DNA from 3 places in the Streptomyces sp. NPDC091289 genome. Region 1 is predicted to be linked to each of the others. Evidence: riboswitches for the same ligand, from Rfam matches in the RefSeq annotation. Region 1 holds a riboswitch; each other region holds the start of a gene.

Region 1 (7,103 bases):
CACCTCGACCGGCACCCCGTGCGCCCCCTCACCCGTTACTCAGTGCGAGATCGCGCCACACTTCTGGAACGGCTGCGCACCCTCCGACGAGGTGAACCGGTCATCGAACGCCAGGAGTACGCACTGGGGACCGTGTGCGCCGCGATTCCCGTCACAGCCGGTGCCACCATTGCGGCGATGGCCATTTCCGTACCCCTGGACCGGGAAGAACGGTTGCTGCCCGCAGTCGAACAGCTACGTGGCGAAGTCGCCAGCCTCTTGCGTTCGTTCGTGTTCTCTATCAGTATCTGAAAAATCACTCCTTGTGATCTGCTATCGCGTGCACCACGATGGCGTCAATAGGGCCATGGGGGATCATTCCTGGCCAGTTTCATCTACTGCGGGGTTGAACGATGCGCGAGTCGGTTCAAGCAGAGGTCATGATGAGCTTCCTCGTCTCCGAGGAGCTCTCGTTCCGTATTCCGGTGGAGCTCCGGTACGAGGTCGGCGATCCGTACGCCATCCGGATGACGTTCCACCTGCCCGGCGATGCCCCTGTGACCTGGGCGTTCGGCCGCGAACTGCTGCTGGACGGGCTCAACAGCCCGAGCGGCGACGGCGATGTGCACATCGGCCCGACCGAACCCGAGGGCCTCAGCGATGTGCACATCCGGCTCCAGGTCGGCGAGGACCGTGCGCTGTTCCGAGCGGGCACGGCACCGCTCGTGGCGTTTCTCGACCGGACGGACAAGCTCGTGCCGCTCGGTCAGGAGCACACGCTGGGTGACTTCGACGGGAACCTGGAGGATGCGCTCGGCCGCATCCTCGCCGAGGAGCAGAACGCCGGCTGACCGGGTGGACCCGGCCCCGGCGGCCCGTCATCCCTTCCTGCGACGACGGCCCCGGCCGGACCGCGCGGGCGCGGCCGTGGCCGCCTGTGCGCCGCCGCGCCCCGGACGGTCCGCGGAGACGACCAGCGCGGCGAGCACCGTGGTCACCGGCACCGAGGCGACCAGGCCGATCGACCCGACCAGCGTGCGGACGATCTCCTCGGCGACCAGCTCGCTGTTGGCCACCGTCCCCACACTGCTCTGGGCGATGGAGAAGAGCAGCAGCAGCGGCAGCGCCGCGCCCGCGTACGCCAGCACCAGGGTGTTGACCACCGAGGCGATATGGTCCCTTCCGATCCGGATACCTGCCCGGTACAGCCCCTTCCAACCCATCTGCGGGTCCGCCTGGTGCAGTTCCCAGACGGCCGAGGTCTGGGTGACCGTCACATCGTCGAGCACCCCGAGCGAACCGATGATGACGCCGGCCAGCAGCAGACCGCTCATATCGATGTCCGGGTAGAGACCGTGGATGAGGCCGGTGTTGTCGTCGGTGTTGCCGCTGAGGCTCGCCCAGCCGATGAACAGCGAGCCCAGCAGCCCGATCAGCAGCAGCGAGATCAGTGTGCCGACGACCGCGACCGACGTACGGGCCGTCACCCCGTGGCAGAGATAGAGGGCCGCCAGCATGATCGCGCTGGCTCCGATCACCGCCACGACCAGCGGGTTCGAGCCCTGCAGGATCGCCGGCAGGATGAACAGCGTCAGCACGGCGAACGACACGACCAGCGCCACCAGCGCCATCACCCCGCGGAGCCTGCCCACCGCGACCACCGCCAGCGCGAAGATCGCGGCCAGCAGCGCCATCGGAATCTTCCGGTCCACGTCGGTCACGGAGTACTGGAGATCGCGCGGCGCGTCGGGGGCGTACGCCACGACCACGCCCTGACCCTCCTTCAGCTGCCGGGGCGCGTCCGGCTGGACCACCTCGACGAACTTACGGCCCTTGTCGTTGCCACTGGTCACCTCGATGGTGGCCTTCGCGCACTCCCCCTCCTGCTCGTTGACCGCCTCCCGGCCCGAGGGCGTGGAGGTGTCGCCGGTCGGGGGCACCTGCGCGGCGTTGACGTCCGCGCAGTCGACCTTGTCGACCTGGACGACCTTGCCGTCGTGGGTCTGCCGGTCGAATCCGACGCCGGTGCGCTCATGGTCGGGCACGCCGCCCGGCCAGAACGCGATCAGGCCGACGACGACCGCCGTCGCGAACGGGATCAGCACGGCGGCGATGACCTTGCGCAGATGCCGGGAGACCGGGGCGGCCGGCCCGTGGCTGTGCGTGTGGCCGTGGCTGTGGCCCGCGGCCGGCGGCTGGGGTGCGGGGTCGTTTTGGGGGGAGGTCACGGGGCGATCATCGCAAGAACAGGAGGGCCCTCTGGTCAGCTCGCCGGAAAGGACGCTAGCGTGGAGGCACCTTTGCACACGCGGGAGCTCGGAGCACCGGGCTGAGAGGGCGCTGATCGCCGTACATCCGTACGGGACACGCTGCGCCGACCGCCGAACCTGTTACCGGGTAATGCCGGCGTAGGGAGTAGGTCTCATGACCACAGCGGACGCACGCACGCCTGCCTCGAAACAGAACGACGGGCCCGGCACCGACGGGACGCCGAACGACGAGGCCGGGAAGTCCATCGGCTGGCACAAGGGGTACGTCCAGGGCTCGCGCCCGGACCTCCGGGTGCCGGTCCGACAGGTGCACCTCACCAACGGCAAGGACGTGACGCTGTACGACACGTCGGGGCCGTACACCGATCCCGGAATCGACACCGATGTCCGCCGCGGCCTCGCGCCCCTGCGGGAGAACTGGATCATCGCCCGCGGCGACACCGCCGAGTACGCGGGCCGCCCGGTCCGCCCCGAGGACGACGGGCTCAAGCACACCTCGCCGCGCGGCGGACTGCGCAACCTCGACGCCGTGTTCCCCGGCCGCCCGCGCCAGCCGCGCCGCAGCCGCGACGGGCGTCCCGTCACCCAGCTCGCGTACGCCCGGCGGGGGGAGATCACCCCGGAGATGGAGTACGTGGCGATCCGGGAGAACGTGGCGGCCGAGGTCGTCCGCGAGGAGATCGCGGCGGGCCGGGCCGTGCTGCCCGCCAACGTCAACCACCCCGAGATCGAGCCGATGATCATCGGCAAGCGGTTCCTGGTGAAGGTCAACGCCAACATCGGCAACTCGGCCGTCACCTCCTCCATCGAGGAGGAGGTGGACAAGATGACCTGGGCGACGAAGTGGGGCGCCGACACGGTCATGGACCTGTCCACCGGCCGCAACATCCACACCACCCGTGAATGGGTGCTGCGCAACTCCCCCGTGCCGATCGGCACCGTCCCGCTCTACCAGGCCCTGGAGAAGGTCGACGGCCGGGCCGAGGAGCTGACCTGGGAGATCTACAAGGACACCGTCATCGAGCAGGCCGAGCAGGGCGTCGACTACATGACGGTGCACGCCGGCGTGCGCCTGCCGTACGTCCCGCTGACGGCCCGCCGCAAGACCGGGATCGTCTCGCGCGGCGGCTCGATCATGGCGGCCTGGTGTCTCGCGCACCACAAGGAGTCGTTCCTCTACGAGCACTTCGAGGAGCTCTGCGAGATCCTCGCGACGTACGACGTCACCTACTCGCTCGGCGACGGGCTGCGCCCCGGCTCGATCGCGGACGCCAACGACGAGGCGCAGTTCGCCGAGCTGCGCACGCTGGGCGAGCTGAACACGATCGCCAAGCGGCTCGGCGTCCAGACCATGATCGAGGGCCCGGGGCATGTCCCGATGCACAAGATCAAGGAGAACATCGACCTCCAGCAGGAGATCTGCGAGGAGGCGCCGTTCTACACGCTCGGCCCGCTGACCACGGACGTCGCACCCGCCTACGACCACATCACCTCCGGTATCGGCGCCGCGATGATCGCCTGGTGGGGAACGGCGATGCTCTGCTACGTCACGCCCAAGGAGCACCTGGGGCTGCCCAACCGGGACGACGTGAAGACGGGCGTGATCACCTACAAGATCGCCGCCCACGCGGCCGACCTGGCCAAGGGGCACCCGGGCGCGCAGGAGTGGGACGACGCGCTGTCCGACGCGCGGTTCGAGTTCCGGTGGGAGGACCAGTTCAATCTGGCTCTCGACCCGGACACGGCACGGGAGTTCCACGACGAGACGCTGCCCGCCGAACCGGCGAAGACGGCGCACTTCTGCTCGATGTGCGGGCCGAAGTTCTGCTCGATGAAGATCTCCCAGGACATCCGGCGTCAGCACGGCGGCTCGCAGGAGGAGATCGAGGAGGGCATGGCCGAGAAGTCGAAGGAGTTCGCGGCCGCCGGCAACCGGGTCTACCTGCCCATCGCCGACTGACCCGCCCCGGCCGCCGCCCGTCCGCGGCGGCCGGATCCCTGTCGGGGCTGCTCCGGGGGCGTGTCCGCCGGGTCCGGCTCGTCCGCCGTGCCGAACGGGTTGTCGATGACGTAGCGCCAGAATCCGTCGGGTCCCCGGCGGGCGACGTCCGTCGCCGTTCCCGCGATCCGGACCTGGCCGCCGTGTGCCGCCCTGCCCTCCACCACCCAGTCGACGATCAGGAGTGCCAGGTCGCCGGAGACGTAGGTGTGGCGCGGAGTCACCCGGATCGGCACGCGCAGCGCGAGGAAGTCCCGGTGGGCCGGCAGCCGGCCGGGGCCGGCCGTGGGGTGGCCGGGCCGGGGCACGAACAGCGCGTCGGCCTCGTACAGCCGGTCGACGCTCTCGGGGTCGAAGGTGTTGAACGCCCGCTCCAGGACGTACGGGTGTTCGGTGGCGACGGTGGTCAGTTGCACACTGGTGGAATGCGTCATGCCGTCAGTGAACCGTCCGTCCACGAGAGTCACCCAACGGATACCCACGCGGCCGGCGACCGGGAACTGGCGCCGACCGCCCGTGGCCGCACGTCCCGTCCCGAGCCGGACTGCCCGGTCGAGGTGGCCCTCGCCGCGGTGTCGGGCCGCTGGACCACCCTCGTGCTGCGTGAACTCATGGGCGGTCCGCTCGGGTTCTCCGAGCTGAGGGAGCGGCTGCCGGATCTGTCGGCGAAGGTTCTCAGCCAGCGCCTCCGGGAACTGCGCGAGCGTGGCCTGCTGTCGGTGGAGCGCCGGCGCGGATTTCCCGTCCGTACCCGCTACACCCTGACCGGAGCCGGCCGGGCGCTCCGGCCGCTGCTGATCGAGCTGTACGCGACGGGCGAGGCTCTCCTGGCCACCGGGCCCGCCGCGGCCTCCGACCGTCCGCAGGCGTGATCGCGCGGCACCGAGGCCTGAGCGGCGGCCAGGAGCCTCGGGGCGTTCCATGGCTTACAGGGTAACTACAGCCGATTAACGGTTGTTTGACATGGTTTGCTGACTTGTTAAGCGACAGTATGGACACAGTCGTGTGGCAGCTGTATGTACGTTTGGCCCCCAGCTCACCTGCGCTTGACCCTTTCCTTATCTGTGGCTTACTTTCCGGCTAGCTTGGCCGAAAATTGGCGGCCCTTGAACAAGGGCCCGGGGAGGGAATCACCATGGACTGGTACCTGGCAGTACTCAAGAACTACGCAGGCTTCAGCGGACGTGCGCGCCGCAAGGAGTACTGGATGTTCGCGCTCATCAGCTTCGTCATCAGCCTGGTGCTTTCGATCATCGGTGGCCTGATCGGCACGGACTTCCTGTCCTACATCTACGCCGTCGCGATCCTCATTCCGGCGCTCGCGGTCGGCGTGCGCCGCCTGCACGACACCGGTCGCTCGGGCTGGTGGCTGCTGATCGCGCTCGTCCCGCTGGTCGGCTTCATCATCCTGATCGTCTTCCTCGCCTCGGAGGGCAAGCCGGAGACGAACCAGTACGGCGTCAACCCGAAGCTGGCTCCGCAGGGCATCTGATCCACCGCTCCGGTCATTCCGGAGCATCCCCCGGGCCGGGCGCGGCACTTGCCGCCCCGGCCCGCGGTGTGTCCGGGGCCGTGGCTGAAAACGGAAGCGGAGGCCGTGCCGGTGTCAGTCCGGCTGGTGGTCCGGGCCGCCGAAGTCCGGGCTGGTGAAATCGGGGCTGGTGAAGGTCGGCCGGGGGCCTGCCGCCGGGCCTTCGTCCGGGCCGGAGAAGTCCGGCCTGCTGTAGCCCATCCTCGGGATGCGGTTGGGCGAACGGTGCGGGGTCCGCGCGGCGGGTCCCGCGGTCGGGTCGGCCAGGGCGTCCCGGAGGAACGGGAGGATGCCGCGCTCCAGCAGGGCGTGGCGCCAGGCCTCCCTGGCCCGCGCGACCTCCTCCGGAAGCTCCTGCTCCTCGTCCTCGGCGGCCAGGGACGTCGTGCCGTTGCGGAGCGCGGTGACGAGCAGCCCGACGGCCGCGACCAGGATCGCGGCGGCGGCGACCGCGGCGAAGAACCACCCGGCCGCGACCATCGAGTTGCCGAAGGCCACCGAGGGGCTGACCGCCTTCAGCAGGTAGCCGACGAGCAGGAAGATGACGGCCGCGGTGCCGGCGAGCAGCGGGGTCAGGACCGTGATGACCGCTCCTATGCCGGCTCCTGAACCGGCCGCTGTGCTCTGCGGCCCGTCCACGGCCGGGATCCCGTCGGGACCTTCGGCGGTCGCCGACGTCCGGCGCAGTTCGGCCCGGGCCTTGACGTAGTGCTCGTACTCGGTGGCCGCGGCCGCGGTGATCAGCGCCGTGGCGCTGAGCGCCATCGTGCGCAGCTGTTCGGTGTTGAGCCGGTCCCCGACGCCCTCCAGGTCCGGGCGTTCATGAGCGTGGCGCAGTGCGTCGCCCAGGATCCGCTCGTACTCGGGTCCGTCCTCGGCCAGCAGGTGCGGAGCGCTTGTCATCTGCATCCCCCGATGCTCCGTCGGTGCCCGGCTGCCCGCGTGGACCGGGCGATCGGACGGAAACGGAGGAGAGCCTGCCACTGATACGCCGATGGTAGAGCGCTCACGGCACGGGGTGACAGGGTGTTTCCAGAATTGGGCCCGGTGACGGGCCCGATGATCGGCGAGGTCGGTGCGGGCGGAACCTGAAGCGCCTTCCCCGCCGACGGTCAGTCATGCAGCGGGAGTTGTACCACCAGCAGCTTTCCGGCCATGGTCACTCCGCCGTCCATGGCGATGGCGAGGCCGTCCGCGTACACGTGCGGGCCGTTGATCACGGGCCCCGTGCTGTCCTCGCCGTCCTCCGTGCCGACCTCGCCCAGGAGGTACGGAATGGGGCTGTGACCATGGACGACGCGCTGTCCGCCGTACGTGGCCATCA
Region 2 (7,103 bases), on a different contig from region 1:
CACTCGGTGTCGGTGATCGCGGTGCTGGCCGAGAGCGCCACGTACACGACTCCGGACCTCTCGCCCCCGGCGCGGGACGCCTTCCAGGAGATCGCGGGCACGGCACGGTCCTCGATGGCGGAGCTGCGGCGGCTGCTCGGGGTGCTGCGGACGGGCGACGGCGCCGAAACGGCTCCGCTCACCGCCCCGCAGCCTTCGCTGGCCGGCCTCGACGACCTCCTCGACCAGCACCGGGCGGTGGGCGGGGCGGCGGAGCTTCGTGTCACCGGCGAGCGGACACCGCTGCAGGCGTCGTGGGAGCTGTCGGCGTACCGGATCGTCCAGGAGGCCCTGACGAACGCCCGGCGGCACGCCCCGGGCGCGCACGCGGTGGTGGAACTCCACTACGGACCGCGTCTGTTGACGGTCCGTGTGACCGACGACGGGCCGGGCCCCGGTCCATCGGGCGGCTCGGGCGGCTCCGGTGACTCCGGTGACTCCGAGCGGCCGGGGCACGGGCTGGTGGGCATGGCGGAACGGGCCGCGCTGCTCGGCGGGGCGCTCACCACCGGCCGGGGTCCGGCCGGTGGCTTTCTCGTGGAGGCGGAGCTGCCGTGGTGATCCGGGTGCTGGTGGCCGACGACCAGGCGGTCGTCCGGACGGCGTTCTCCGGTCTGCTGAACACCCAGGACGACATCGATGTGGTCGGGGAGGCGGAGGACGGCGAACAGGCGGTGTGGCAGGCGGCCGAACTCCGTCCCGATGTGGCGTTGTTGGACATCCGGATGCCCCGGCTCGGCGGCATCGACGCGGCGCGCGAGATCGTCGCGGCGTCGGGCGGGGCGACCAGGGCGCTGATGCTGACGACGTTCGGCCTGGACGAGTACGTGTACGACGCGCTCACCGCCGGAGCCAGCGGCTTCCTGCTCAAGGACGCGACCTTTCCCGAACTGCTGCACGCGGTACGGGTGGTGGCGGACGGCCATGCCCTGCTGGCCCCCGAGATCACCGGGCGGCTCATCGCGGAGTTCGCCCGGCAGCGGGTCGGCACTCCCCCGCCGCGCTCGATCGACGGGCTGACCGCGCGCGAGGCCGAGGTGCTCGTCCTGATCGCCCGTGGCCTGTCCAACGCGGACATCGCCGACCGGCTGACCATCACCGACCACACAGTGAAGACCCATATCAACCGGCTGTTCGCGAAGATGGGGCTGCGGGACCGGGCGCAGGCGGTGATCCTGGCGTACGAGCTGGGTCTGGTGGTGGCGGGGAGCTCAGGCCCCTGAAGGCATCCCGGACCCTGAAGGCGCCCCGGCCCCTGGAGGCGTCCCGGACCCTGCCAGCACCACCGTCTCCGCCGCGTCGAAGCGGACGCCGACGAACGCGCCCTCGTCCGGGGTGTCCCGCAGGGCGCATTCGGCCTCCAGCACCGGCGCGTTCTCGGGCGTCAGCCGTACGGTCACGTGGTTGCCCCGGAAGGTGCGAACGCCGACCGTGCAGCGCAGGCCGTCCTCGGGGGCGCCGATCAGGACCCCGGCGGGGCGGACCAGCAGATCGACCTCGCCCTGCGGGGAGCCCTCGGGCACCGGGACCTTGCCCCAGGCGGTGGCGGCGGCCTGTCCGGTCACGGTCGCCGCGGTGACGTTGTCGAAGCCGAGGAACCGGGCGACGAACGCGGAGGCGGGGCGCTGCCAGACGTCCAGCGGGCTGCCCTCCTGCGCGATCCGGCCGTCCCGCATCACGACGACCCGGTCGGCGAGCGCGAACGCCTCACCCTGGTCGTGCGTCACGGCCAGCACGGTGGTCCCCAACTCCTGGAAGAGCGTGCGCAGTTCGACGACGAGCCGTTCACGGAGGCTGCGGTCGAGCTGGCCGAGCGGCTCGTCCAGCATCAGGAGCTTCGGGCGCGGGGCGAGGGCCCGGGCCAGGGCGACGCGCTGCTGTTCGCCGCCGGAGAGGGCGGCGACCGCGCGGCGTTCCGCGCCGGGCAGGCCGACCAGCTCCAGCAGTTCACGGACCCGGGCGTTCGCCTCGGCCCGTCCGACGCCGTGCATCCGGAGGCCGAAGGCGACATTGGCGCCGACATCGCGGTGCGGGAAGAGCTGATGGTCCTGGAACATCAGGCCGAGGCCGCGCCGGTGGACGGGGACGCCCGCCTGGTCCCGGCCGGCCAGCAGGACCCGGCCGCCGTCCATGGGCTGGAGTCCGGCGACGGCCCGCAGCAGGGTGGACTTCCCGCTGCCGCTGGGTCCGAGGACGCAGACGATCCGGTGGTCGGCGACCTCCAGGTCGACCGCGTCCAGCGCGGCCCGCTTACCGAACCGTACGGTGGCGGCCTCCAGGCTCAGCATGTGCGGAACTCCCCTGCCATCGTTCAGAACTCCCCGGATCGGTCGGTGCGGATACGTTCGAGGAGCAGCAGCGACACCGCGCACACCAGCATCAGGATCGTGCTGAGGGCCATCGCCTGCCCGTAGTTGAGCTCCCCCGACCGGCCCAGCAGCCGGGCCACGGCCACCGGCAGGGTCGGGTTGTCGGGCCGCGCGATGAAGACCGTCGCGCCGAACTCCCCAAGGGAGACGGCGAAGGCGAAGCCCGCCGCGACCAGCACCGCCCGCCGCACCAGCGGCAGATCGACCTCGCGCCAGGCCCGCAGCGGCGAGGCCCCCAGCACGGCGGCGGCCTCCCGCAGCCGGTCGTCGACCGCGCGCAGCACGGGCAGCATGGTCCGTACGACGAAGGGGACGCCGACCAGCGCCTGGGCCAGCGGGACCAGGATCCAGGAGGTCCGCAGATCGAGCGGCGGCTTGTCCAGGGTGATGAGGAAACCGAAGCCGACGGTGACGGCGGACACCCCGAGCGGCAGCATCAGCAGCGCGTCGAAGCCCCGGACCAACCGCCCGGCCCGCCGGGTCAGGGCCGCCGCCGCGAGCCCGCCGACGACGAGGGCGATGAGCGTCGCGACGAGCGCGTACCGCAGGGAGTTGCCGACGGCCTCCAGCGGCGGGACCAGGAAGGTGGAGGAGGCGCCGGACCCGGCCGACTGGAGGGCCCGGTAGTAGCCGAAGCCGTAACCGCCGGGCCCGTCGAACGACCGTTCCACCAGCACGCCGAGCGGCAGCAGGATCAGCAGCAGCGCGGTGAGCAGGACACCGCCGAGCAGCGCCCACTGTCCGGGTCCGCGCGGCCGGCGGGAGGTCTGGGCCGGGTCGACGAGCTTCAGCGCCCGCTCCCGGCGGCGTACGGTCGCGGCGTGCACGGCGAGGATCCCGCCTACCGCGGCGAATTGCACCAGGGTCAGCACGGCGGCCGTCGGCAGGTCGAGGAGTTGCGCGGTCTGCCGGTAGATCTCCACCTCCAGGGTGGAGTACGCCGGTCCACCGAGGATCTGCACGACGCCGAAGGAGGTGAAGGTGAAGAGGAAGACCATCAGCGCGGCGGCGGCGACGGCCGGGGCGAGCGCGGGCAGCGTCACCCGGCGGAAGGCGGCGAACCGTCCGGCGCCGAGCACCCGGGCGGCCTCCTCCTGCCGGGGGTCCAGCTGGGACCAGAGCCCGCCCACCGTGCGGACGACCACGGCGTAGTTGAAGAAGACGTGGGCCAGGAGGATCGCCCACACGGTGGTGTCGAGGCGGACGCCCCACAGTTCGTCGAGGAGCCCGCCGCGTCCGAGCAGCGCCAGGAACGCGGTGCCGACGACGACGGTCGGCAGCACGAACGGCACGGTGACGACCGCCCGCAGCACCTGTTTGCCGGGGAAGTCGAACCGCGCGAAGACATACGCCCCGGGCAGCGCGATCAGCAGGGTGAGCGCGGTCGAGGCGAGGGCCTGCCAGGTGGTGAACCACAGGACGTCGAGGATGTCCGGGCGGGACAGCACCTCGCCGATCCGCCCGAACTGCCAGTCGCCGCCCGCGTTGAGGCCGCGGCCGACGATCGCGGTCACGGGGTAGGCGAAGAACACCGCGAAGAACGCGACGGGCACGGCCATCAGGCCGAGCCGCACCGCGGTTCCGCGCCGCCCGGACCCGCCACCGGCGGGCCGGACGGCCTCGGCGGTCTTCGCCCCGGGCTCTACTTCAGGACCAGCGACTGCCACGACTTGATCCACTGCTCACGGTTGGCGGCGATCTTCTCGGGCGTGACGGTGGGAGGCGTGTCGACCTTCTCGCCGTGCTTCGTGAACAGCTCCGGCAGCTTCGCGTCCTTCACGACCGGGTTCACGAACATGTTCAGCGGCATGTCCTCCTGGAACGTCTTGCTGATCAGGAAGTCCAGCAGAGCCTTGCCGCCCGCCTCGTTCTTCGCGCCGGTCAGCAGTCCGGCGTACTCGGTCTGCCGGAAGCAGGTGCCGGTGGCGACCCCGGTGGGGGCCTCCTTCGGCTGGGGGTCGGCGTAGAGCACCTCGACGGGCGGACTGGAGGCGTAGGAGACGACGAGCGGCCGGTCCGCGTTGGCCTTCTTGCCGCCCGCGGAGCCGGAGAACTCCTCGTTGTACGCCTGCTCCCAGCCGTCGACGACCTTGACGCCGTTGGCCTTGAGCTTCTTCCAGTACGTCTCGTAGCCGTCCTCGCCCTGGGTGGCGATGGTGCCGAGGAGGAAGCCGAGACCGGGCGAGGAGCTGGCCGCGTTCTCCGTGACGAGGAGGTTCTTGTACGCGGGCTTGAGCAGGTCCTCGAAGGTCTTCGGCGGCGCGAGCTTCTTGTCGGCGAAGTACTTCTTGTCGTAGTTGACGCAGATGTCGCCGGTGTCGACGGGGGTGACCCGGTGCTTCTCGTCCGTCTGCGTGTCCGCCGCGACCGTGTCCAGGCCCTTGGCCTCGTACGCGGTGAACAGACCGTTGTCGAGGGCGCGGGAGAGCAGGGTGTTGTCGACGCCGAAGAAGACGTCGCCGCGCGGGGAGCCCTTGGTCAGGATCTCCTGGTTGAGCGCGGCCCCGGCGTCGCCGCTCTTGAGGACCTCGACGGTGTAGCCGCTCTCCTTCGTGAACGCCTTCAGCACCTTGTCCGAGACGTTGAAGGAGTCGTGGCTGACCAGGGTGACGGTCTTGGAACCGCTGCCCTTGGACGCCCCGGAGCCCGACGGGCCGTCGTCGCTGCCGCAGCCCGCGAGCACGGTGACGCCGAGAGCGGCGGCGAGCGCGGTCGCCGCGTACTTCGTGGTGGTGTTCATGTGATTCCTCCTGGAGGTGACCAGGAAGAGACGCGGCCCCGCCCGCTGTCCGGCGGGCCGGAAGCGGGCAGGGCGCAACAGCTTGAGTAAGGTCCGAACTTCCTACCCGGAATGACCCGGGCGAGGTTCAGAGGGTCTGCGGCCAACCTGTCCTTGGTGCCGCACTCTCAGCGCTGTGGCGCTCCCCTGTCGGAATATGAAGTTGATTTCGGCCCAGGCTACACCGACGGTTTTCGGCCGCCCGCCCGGGAGCGGCCAGCGCTCGGACCGGCCCGGGAAAGGCTAGCGCTCGGAGGCCGCCAGCTGACCGCAGGCCCCGTCGATCTCCTGGCCACGGGTGTCCCGGACGGTGACGGGCACGCCGTGGGCCGCGATGGCCTCGACGAACGCCTTCTCGTCCTCGGGCCGCGAGGCGGTCCACTTGGAGCCGGGCGTGGGGTTCAGCGGGATCAGGTTGACGTGCACCCGCTTGCCCTTGAGCAGCCGGCCGAGGAGGTCGCCGCGCCAGGCCTGGTCGTTGATGTCCCGGATCAGGGCGTACTCGATGGAGATCCGGCGGCCGGACTTCTCCGCGTACTCCCAGGCGGCGTCCAGCACCTCGCGGACGTTCCACCGGGTGTTGACGGGGACCAGGGTGTCGCGCAGCTCGTCGTCCGGGGCGTGCAGCGAGACGGCGAGACGGCACTTGAAGCCCTCGTCGGAGAAGCGCAGCATCGCCGGGACGAGACCCACGGTGGAGACGGTGATCCCGCGCTGCGAGAGGCCGAGGCCGTCCGGCTCCGGGTCGGTGAGCCGGCGGATCGCGCCGACGACGCGGTTGTAGTTGGCGAGCGGCTCGCCCATGCCCATGAAGACGATGTTGGACAGCCGCGCGGGACCGCCGGGCACCTCGCCGTCGCGCAGGGCGCGCATGCCGTCGACGATCTGGTGCACGATCTCCGCGGTCGACAGGTTGCGGTCGAGGCCGGCCTGTCCGGTGGCGCAGAAGGGGCAGTTCATGCCGCAGCCGGCCTGCGAGGAGATGCACATCGTGACGCGGTCCGGGTAGCGCATCAGGACGGACTCGACGAGCGTCCCGTCGTGCAGCTTCCACAGGGTCTTGCGCGTGGTGTCGTCGTCGCAGCTGATGTGCCGGATCACGGACATCAGATCGGGGAACAGCGCCTCGGCGAGCTTCTCCCGCGACGACGCCGGGATGTTGGTCCACTCGGCCGGGTCGTGCGCGTACCGCGCGAAGTAGTGCTGCGAGAGCTGCTGGGCGCGGAACGGCTTCTCACCGGTCGCGGCAACCGCTTCCTTGCGCTCGGCGGGCGTGAGGTCGGCGAGGTGCCGCGGCGGCTTCTTGGCTCCGCGGGGCGCGACGAAAGTGAGTTCTCCGGGCTTAGGCATGGTTCATCCAGTGTGGCAGACACGCCGAGGTGCCCCGGGTCGTCACCCAGTTCAGCGACGACCCGGGCCGGACGGTGCCGGTCGTTGATGGTGGTTGTGGGTCGTCGTCGGCGGCCCTCCGACGGCCCACAGACGGCCCGGCCCCGTGACCCCGTCCGCAGGTCAGGGCAGTCAGTCGGCACTGCCACCGGGAACCGTGCCGACGGCCAGGAGGTGCGAGCTGGCGGCGAGGAGTTCCGGGTACGGCTCTGCCATGCGTGCCGCGTCCATGGCTGAGGCGATCAGCTCATCCGTGGGACCTTCGCCCGGCTGCTGCTCCGCCGCCTTCACCAGCGACCAGGCGGGGCCCTCGATGCCGAAGACCTGCACATCCTCCAGTCCGGAGGCGACCAGCTCCGCCACCAGCTCTTCGGCCCGGTGGAAGTACGACAGGGTGAACCCGCGCGCTCCGTCGTAGACCGCCGTCTCCAGAATCTTGGAGACGGAGTTGTGAATCCGTTCGGTGTGCAGGTGGGCGTACGTGACGTGCTCGAAGAGCGACGCATAGCGATTGATCGCGGCTGCGA
Region 3 (7,103 bases), on a different contig from region 1:
GTGCGGCCCGCCGAACGGGCCGCGCCGGCCGGTACCGCGCCGGGGAGCGTCAGGGCCCGCCGGCGGCATCTCCAGGCGGCTCGTGCGGTGCACGACCCCGCCGTCGCCCCCACCGTCCGCCGGGAGGGCCCGAGGGATCACGCTCGTACGGTCGTCCGCGCCGTCGTGCGCCTCCGACAAGGCCTGCGGAGGTACGGCGTCCAGCTCGGCGTCGGTCAGCGCGGCGCGGGCCTCACGGGTCTCGGCCAGCAGCAGCACCGCGTCGTGCGGGCGCACCTCCGGATTGCGGGCCGTCGCGCTCGCCACCAGGCTGTCCAGCGCGACCGGGAGCCCCGGCACGACGGCGGACGGGGCCGGGACGTCGGAGTTGAGGTGCTGGTAGATGACCTGGGCGGCGTTCTCGCCGGTGTGCGGTTTGGCGCCGGTCAGCATCTCGTACAGCACGACCCCGCAGGCGTACACATCGCTGCGGGTGTCGGCGGTGCCGTGCTCGATCTGCTCGGGGGCCAGATACGACACCGTGCCCAGCAGCGAGCCGGTGGTGTCGGTGGCCGTGCCGACCGCCCTGACCAGGCCGAAGTCGGCGACCTTCACCCGGCCGTCGTCCCCTATCAGGACGTTCTCCGGCTTCATGTCGCGGTGCACGAACCCGGCCCGGTGCGCGGCGCCGAGCGCGGCGAGGACCGGCTCCAGGATGTCGAGGGCCGCCCGGGGCTGCAGGGCCCCCCGCTCGCGCAGCACATCGCGCAGGGTGCAGCCCGCCACGTACTCCATCGCGAGATAGACGTACGCGCCCTGGGCGCCCTGGTCGAAGACCGCGACGACATTGGGGTGCGCGAGGCGGGCCACCGACTTGGCCTCACGGATGAAGCGCTCGACGAACGAGACGTCGGTGGCGAGCGCCGGGTGCATCACCTTGAGGGCGAGCACCCGGTCCAGGCGGGTGTCCACGGCCCGGTAGACCGTGGCCATCCCGCCGACGGCGATGCGCGCCTCTATGCGATACCGGCCGTCGAGCAGCTGCCCGACGAGAGGGTCCTGGAGGGTCGTGTCCACCCCGAGAGTCTACGAGCCGCCACCGACACCCCGGACGGGCCGGGGCACTCCCGGGGCCGTTCTGCAGCCGATCCGTGACAGGGACAATTCAAGCCCCGGGCGGCCGGCCCATCCGGGGGCAATTCAAGCCCCTCCGGCGATTGAGGAGCGGGGGTCCGGGGGCAGCGCCCCCGAACACGTACCGGCGGCTCAGAACGCAGGCCGCTCCGGATCCAGCACCGCCCGCCCATCCACCGGCGACGACGCCCGGGCGAAATGGCGGCGCGGAATCCGCCCCGCCCGGTACGCGAGCCGCCCGCCCTCCACCGCATGACGCATCGCCCCGGCCATCAGCTCCGGCTCCTGAGCCCGGGTCACCGCCGAGGCGAGCATCACAGCGGCGCACCCCAGCTCCATCGCCTGCGCCGCGTCCGAGGCCGTCCCGGCGCCCGCGTCGAGGATCACCGGGACCCCGGCCCGCTCGACGATCAGCTCGAAGTTGTGCGGGTTGCGGATGCCGAGCCCGGAGCCGATGGGGGAGCCGAGCGGCATGATCGCCGCGCACCCCACGTCCTCCAGCTTCTGGGCCAGGACCGGGTCGTCGTTGGTGTAGGGCAGCACGACGAACCCGTCGTCCACCAGGATCTCCGCCGCGTCCAGCAGCTCGATCGGGTCGGGCAGCAGGGTCCGTTCGTCGGCCATCACCTCCAGCTTCACCCAGTCGGTGCCGAGCGCCTCCCGGGCCAGCCGGGCGGTCAGCACCGCCTCACCTGCGGTGTAGCAGCCCGCGGTGTTCGGCAGGACCTGGATGGAGAGCCGCTCCAGCACCGAGAGCACCGAACCCCGCACGGTCGGGTCGAGCCGGCGCATCGCGACCGTGGTCAGCTCGGTGCCGGAGGCGATCAGCGAACGCTCCAGCACCTCCAGGCTCGGGGCGCCGCCGGTGCCCATGATCAGCCGGGAGCCGAAGGTGGCCGGACCCAGCGTGAAGACGTCGTCCGACATGGTCAGCCTCCCTGCACGGCGGTCAGGACCTCGACGCGGTCGCCCTCGCCGAGCTTCGTCGTGGCCCACCGGCCGCGCGGGACGACGCTCTCGTTGACGGCGGCGGCGACCCCGGAGCGGGCCGGGGTCAGGGTGGCGACGAGGGCGTCCAGGGCGGTCCCGGCGGGAACGGCACGGGCTTCCCCGTTCACCGAGACGGAAACGGTGGCGGTCGCGGCGGCTTCCGACACGGCGGCGGGCTCCGGCGCGGAGACGGGCTCCGGCACGGTGGGCTGCTGGGTCATACGGGCTGCTCCTGGAGTACGGGGGCGGCGGGGACGGCCGGTCCGAACCGGCCGGGGGCGAAGGGGCGGGCCGCCTCGGGCAGCTCGCCGGTGGTCAGGGCGTCGGCCATCGCGTCCCCGGTCACGGGGGTCAGCAGGACGCCGTTGCGGTGGTGGCCGGTGGCGAACAGCAGACCGGGCAGCGCGGTCGGGCCGAGCAGCGGGGCGTTGTCGGGCGACGCGGGACGCAGACCGGCCAGGGTCTCGGTGAGCGGCAGCTCGGTGATGCCGGGCACCAGCTCATGGGCGTCGCGCAGCAGCTCGTACACCCCGCCGGCGGTGACCGTGGTGTCCCAGCCCAGCTCCTCGCTGGTGGCGCCGACGACCAGCTCGCCGTTCTCGCGCGGCACGAGATAGAGGTGGCCGCCCCGGACCACGGCGCGCACGGTGCGGCTGAGGAAGGGGGCGTACGCCGGGGGCACGGTGAGCCTCAGGACCTGGCCCTTGACCGGGCGGACCGGCGGTACGAGCTCCGGCGGGAGCCCCGCGAGCCGGCCGCTGAGACTGCCCGCGGCGAGCACGACCTGATCGGCCGCGCACTCCGTGCCGTCGCCGAGCAGCGCCCCGGTGGCCCGGCCCCCGGCGACGGTGAGCCGCTCGGCGGTCGTCCGGCGGAACGCGACCCCGGCCCGCTCGCACGCGGTCAGCAGCGCCGCGGCGAGGCGGCGCGGATCCACCTGGTGGTCGCCGTCGACCCGGAGGCCGCCCCGGACGCCGGGGGCCAGCATCGGCTCCAGGCGGCGGCACTCACGGCCGCTCAGCCAGGTCGACTCCAGGCCCGAACGCTCCTGGAGGGCGTGCAGTTCGCGCAGATGCGCCCGGTCGTCGGAGTCCAGTGCGACGGCGAGCGTGCCGCAGGTACGGAAGCCGGTGTCCCGGCCGCTCGCCTCCTCCAGCTCCTCGACGAACGCCGGATAGCGGGCGGCGGAGGCGAGGTTGAGGCCGAGCAGCATCTGCTCGCCGTAGTGCAGTTCGGTGACGGCGGCCAGCATGCCCGCCGCGACCTGTGCGGCGCCGCCGCCCGGTGCGGGGTCCGCCACGGTGACGCCCAGCCCTCGCTGGGCGGCCCGCCACGCGGTGACCAGGCCGATGATTCCGCCCCCGATGACCAGGACGTCGGATCCGTCGGATCCGGAGTTTCTCCCCGAGACGCGCATGGGTGTCCAGCCCCTCCCTTCGCCGGCATGACCCGGAGCAGGTTCGTACGGTCGGAGGCCGTCCAGCCTCCCTCTCAGCCCGGTGCGTCCGGGCTCCCGCGAGTGTTCTACGTTGGCCAGCCTAGACCCACTCGCCCGCGGTCAGTAAGGGAGCGCCTGCCATGGCCCGTTCGCTCGACGGACTCGTCCTCTCGCCCGTCGCCGACCAGGCCCCCGGCCAGGTCGGCACCCGCACCCGCTTCACGTACCACGAGCGGGACGGCGTGATCTGGGCCGAGTACGCGGGCGGCGACGTGGTCCGCGGCCATCTCGTCGGCACCCGGGACGGGGACGCGCTGGACTTCCGCTACGTACAGCTCAAGCGGGACGGAACGACCTCGTCCGGGCACTGTCTCTCGACGGTCGTCGACCTCGCGGACGGCCGGGTGCGGCTGGAGGAGCGGTGGGCCTGGGAGTCCCAGGAGGGCAGCGGGACGAGCGTGGTGGAGGAAGTGCCCTCCTGACGGCCGTCGTTCCGGCGGCCGTATTCCTGACGTGCCGTCAGGTGATTAAGGTGGACAGGTGAGCGAAGAGCAGACGGAGAAGAGTCCGGCCCGGCATGTCGTGGTCGTCGGAGCGGGCATGGCGGGCGTGCAGAGCGCCGTGGCCCTGCGCGAGGCGGGCTTCACCGGGCCCGTCACCCTGATCGGCGCCGAACCCCACCAGCCCTACGACCGGCCGCCGCTGTCCAAGGCCGTGCTGCTGGGCAAGGCCGAGGACTCCGCCTTCGACGTCGACTTCGAGGCGCTGGACATCACCCTGCGCCTCGGTCTGGACGTCACCGCCCTGCGCGCCGCCGACCATGTGCTGGACACCGCCGACGGACCCGTCCGCTACGACGCCCTGGTCCTCGCGACCGGCGCGGAGCCCCTGACCCTGCCCGGCACCGAAGGCGTGTCCGGCGTCCATCTGCTGCGCACCCTCGACGACGCCGCCCGGCTGCGGCCCGTCCTGGACCGGCAGCACGACGTGGTCGTCGTCGGGGCGGGCTGGATCGGCGCGGAGTTCGCCACCGCCGCCCGGGCCGCGGGCTGCGCGGTCACCGTCGTCGAGGCCGCCGCCCGCCCGCTCGCCGGCGCCCTGCCCGCCGAGGTCGCCGCCCCGATGGCCGACTGGTACGCCGACAGCGGCGCCGAACTCCTCACCGGGGCCCGCGTCGACCGCGTCGAGGAGGGGGCCGTCGTCCTCGCGGACGGCCGCACCCTGCCCGCCGGAGCCGTGGTCGTCGGCATCGGCGCCCGCCCCGCCACCGGCTGGCTGGCCGGCTCCGGGGTCGAGCTCGGCCCGGACGGCTCGGTCACCGCCGACAGCGCGCTGCGCACCTCGCTGCCCGATGTGTACGCGGTCGGGGACTGCGCCTCCTTCCCCTCCGCCCGCTACGGAACCCGCCTGCTGGTCCACCACTGGGACAACGCCCTCCAGGGCCCGCGCACCGCGGCCGCCGCGATCATGGCCGCCGAGGACGGTGGACCGCTCCCCGTCCACGACCCCGTCCCGTACTTCTGGTCCGAGCAGTTCGGCCGCTTCGTGCAGTACGCCGGCCACCACGCGGACGCCGACACCCTGCTGTGGCGCGGCGACGGGGCGGATCCGACCTGGTCGGTGTGCTGGCTGCGCGACGGCGCCCTGGTCGCCGTGCTCGCCGTGGGCCGCCCGCGCGACCTCGCCCAGGGCCGCAGGCTCATCGAGTCGGGGGCCGTCCTCGACCCGGAGAAGGTGGCCGATCCCGCCGTACCGCTGAAGTCCGCCGCCCTGTGAGCCGCGCGGTGAGAGGCCCGGGACCCGCCGGGCCGACCCCCGTACGGTCGGCCCGGGTACCGGCTGTCAGTCCTGGATGGCACGCTTGTCCTTGTGACCGAGATTGACGCAAAGACCGATGCTCTCGTCCCCGCCTGGCTCCACCTTCCCGACATCGCGGAAATGCTCGATGTCCAGGTGACGCGCGTACGGCAGCTGGTCAAGGAAGGCCAGCTCATCGCCGTACGCCGTGGTGAGAACCGGACGCTCCAGGTGCCCGCCGCCTTCATCGACGGCGACAAGGTGGTCAAGGGCCTCTCCGGCACCCTGACCCTCCTGAGGGACGACGGCTATTCCGACGAAGAGATGCTGGAGTGGCTCTTCACTCCCGACCCGACCCTGCCCGGCACCCCCGCACAGGCGCTGAGCGAGAATCGCGGTACGGAGGTGAAGCGCCGCGCCCAGGCGCTCGCCGTCTGACCGACACGACAGAAAGCGGAGCACGGGCCGCCCGGTGCGGCCCGTGCACCGTCACGACCACGGGGGAGTTCCACCTATGTCCACGTCTGTGCCCACGCCTCGCGAGCAGCTGTCCGACGCCCGGCTCTATCTGTGCACGGACGCCCGCAAGCGGCAGGGTGACCTCCCCGCCTTCCTGGACGCCGTGCTCGCCGCCGGCGTCGACATCGTCCAGCTCCGGGACAAGGGCATGGAGGCCGCCGAGGAGCTGGAGCACCTCGCGGTCTTCGCCGACGCCTGCCGCCGGCACGGCAAGCTCCTCGCGGTGAACGACCGCGCGGATGTCGCCCACGCCATCGGCGCCGACGTCCTGCACCTCGGGCAGGGCGACCTGCCGGTCCCCGCCGCCCGCGCGATCATCGGTGCCGACCGGCTGATCGGCCGCTCCACGCACGCCGAGGCCGAGGTCGACGCCGCCGTCGCCCAGGACGGTGTGGACTATTTCTGCACCGGCCCCTGCTGGCCCACCCCCACCAAGCCCGGCCGCCACGCCCCCGGCCTCGGCCTCGTGCGTCACGCCGCCTCCCTCGGCCAGGCGCGCCCCTGGTTCGCGATCGGCGGGATCGACGCGGGCAATCTGGACCAGGTGCTGGACGCCGGGGCCCGCCGTGTCGTCGTCGTCCGGGCGATCACCGAGGCCGACGATCCCGCCGCCGCCACCGCCGACCTGGCCCGCCGTGTCCGGGCGCACACGCTCTGAACTTCAGGCGTACTGATGGCGGACATCTCGGGCTTCTGTCCGAGGGATGGACAACAGTCCGGCAAAACGAGACAAACTTTCCCGCTCTGGTTGGGGGAGCGTCCACCCCCTGGTTAACCTCCCCTTATGGCCCTTGGCACACCCTCCACCAGGACGGATCACGCGCGCACCGTGCGTGACCTGCTAGCGACCGGCAAGACGTCGTACTCCTTCGAGTTCTGGGCGCCCAAGACGGAAAAAGGTGAGCGCAACCTCTGGAACGCGCTGCGCCGCGTCGAGGCGGTCCGCCCGAGTTTCGTCTCCGTGACGTACGGCGCCGGCGGATCCACCCGCGCCGGGACGGTCCGGGCCACCCAGCAGATCGCCGCCGACTCCACCCTCACCCCGGTCGCCCACCTCACCGCGGTGAACCACTCCGTCGCCGAGCTGCGCAACATGGTCGGGCAGTACGCCGACGCGGGCATCAGGAACATCCTCGCGGTCCGCGGCGACCCGCCGGGCGACCCGATGGGCGCGTGGGTGGAGCACCCGCAGGGAGTGAAGTACGCCGCCGACCTCGTCCGGCTCATCAAGGAATCGGGCGACTTC

Evidence for each region. A riboswitch is a leader RNA that binds a small molecule or an ion and turns the genes downstream of it on or off. The one in region 1 is predicted to bind thiamine pyrophosphate.
Region 2: another riboswitch for thiamine pyrophosphate. It lies ahead of ACIQPT_RS16485 (thiamine ABC transporter substrate binding subunit); the one in region 1 lies ahead of thiC (phosphomethylpyrimidine synthase ThiC).
Region 3: another riboswitch for thiamine pyrophosphate. It lies ahead of thiO (glycine oxidase ThiO); the one in region 1 lies ahead of thiC (phosphomethylpyrimidine synthase ThiC).

The regions. Positions count from the first base shown of each region.
Region 1 is NZ_JBIVUT010000009.1:207,855-214,957, reverse strand. Features, by position in the region: gene ACIQPT_RS14355 (IclR family transcriptional regulator) at 1-291, shown strand, start outside; gene ACIQPT_RS14350 (SsgA family sporulation/cell division regulator) at 393-830, shown strand; gene ACIQPT_RS14345 (YibE/F family protein) at 858-2,207, opposite strand; TPP riboswitch at 2,278-2,411, shown strand; gene thiC (phosphomethylpyrimidine synthase ThiC) at 2,404-4,209, shown strand; gene ACIQPT_RS14335 (YybH family protein) at 4,188-4,682, opposite strand; gene ACIQPT_RS14330 (winged helix-turn-helix transcriptional regulator) at 4,674-5,120, shown strand; gene ACIQPT_RS14325 (DUF805 domain-containing protein) at 5,384-5,740, shown strand; gene ACIQPT_RS14320 (hypothetical protein) at 5,855-6,688, opposite strand; gene ACIQPT_RS14315 (metallophosphoesterase) at 6,892-7,103, opposite strand, start outside.
Region 2 is NZ_JBIVUT010000011.1:100,759-107,861, forward strand. Features, by position in the region: gene ACIQPT_RS16465 (sensor histidine kinase) at 1-600, shown strand, start outside; gene ACIQPT_RS16470 (response regulator) at 594-1,262, shown strand; gene ACIQPT_RS16475 (ABC transporter ATP-binding protein) at 1,251-2,327, opposite strand; gene ACIQPT_RS16480 (ABC transporter permease) at 2,351-3,967, opposite strand; gene ACIQPT_RS16485 (thiamine ABC transporter substrate binding subunit) at 4,051-5,148, opposite strand; TPP riboswitch at 5,230-5,346, opposite strand; gene rlmN (23S rRNA (adenine(2503)-C(2))-methyltransferase RlmN) at 5,431-6,537, opposite strand; gene ACIQPT_RS16495 (class I SAM-dependent methyltransferase) at 6,709-7,103, opposite strand, start outside.
Region 3 is NZ_JBIVUT010000012.1:258,191-265,293, reverse strand. Features, by position in the region: gene pknB (Stk1 family PASTA domain-containing Ser/Thr kinase) at 1-1,056, opposite strand, end outside; gene ACIQPT_RS18515 (thiazole synthase) at 1,246-2,040, opposite strand; gene thiS (sulfur carrier protein ThiS) at 2,043-2,324, opposite strand; gene thiO (glycine oxidase ThiO) at 2,321-3,520, opposite strand; TPP riboswitch at 3,518-3,630, opposite strand; gene ACIQPT_RS18500 (hypothetical protein) at 3,682-4,023, shown strand; gene ACIQPT_RS18495 (NAD(P)/FAD-dependent oxidoreductase) at 4,142-5,317, shown strand; gene ACIQPT_RS18490 (Rv2175c family DNA-binding protein) at 5,411-5,776, shown strand; gene thiE (thiamine phosphate synthase) at 5,865-6,515, shown strand; gene metF (methylenetetrahydrofolate reductase [NAD(P)H]) at 6,642-7,103, shown strand, end outside.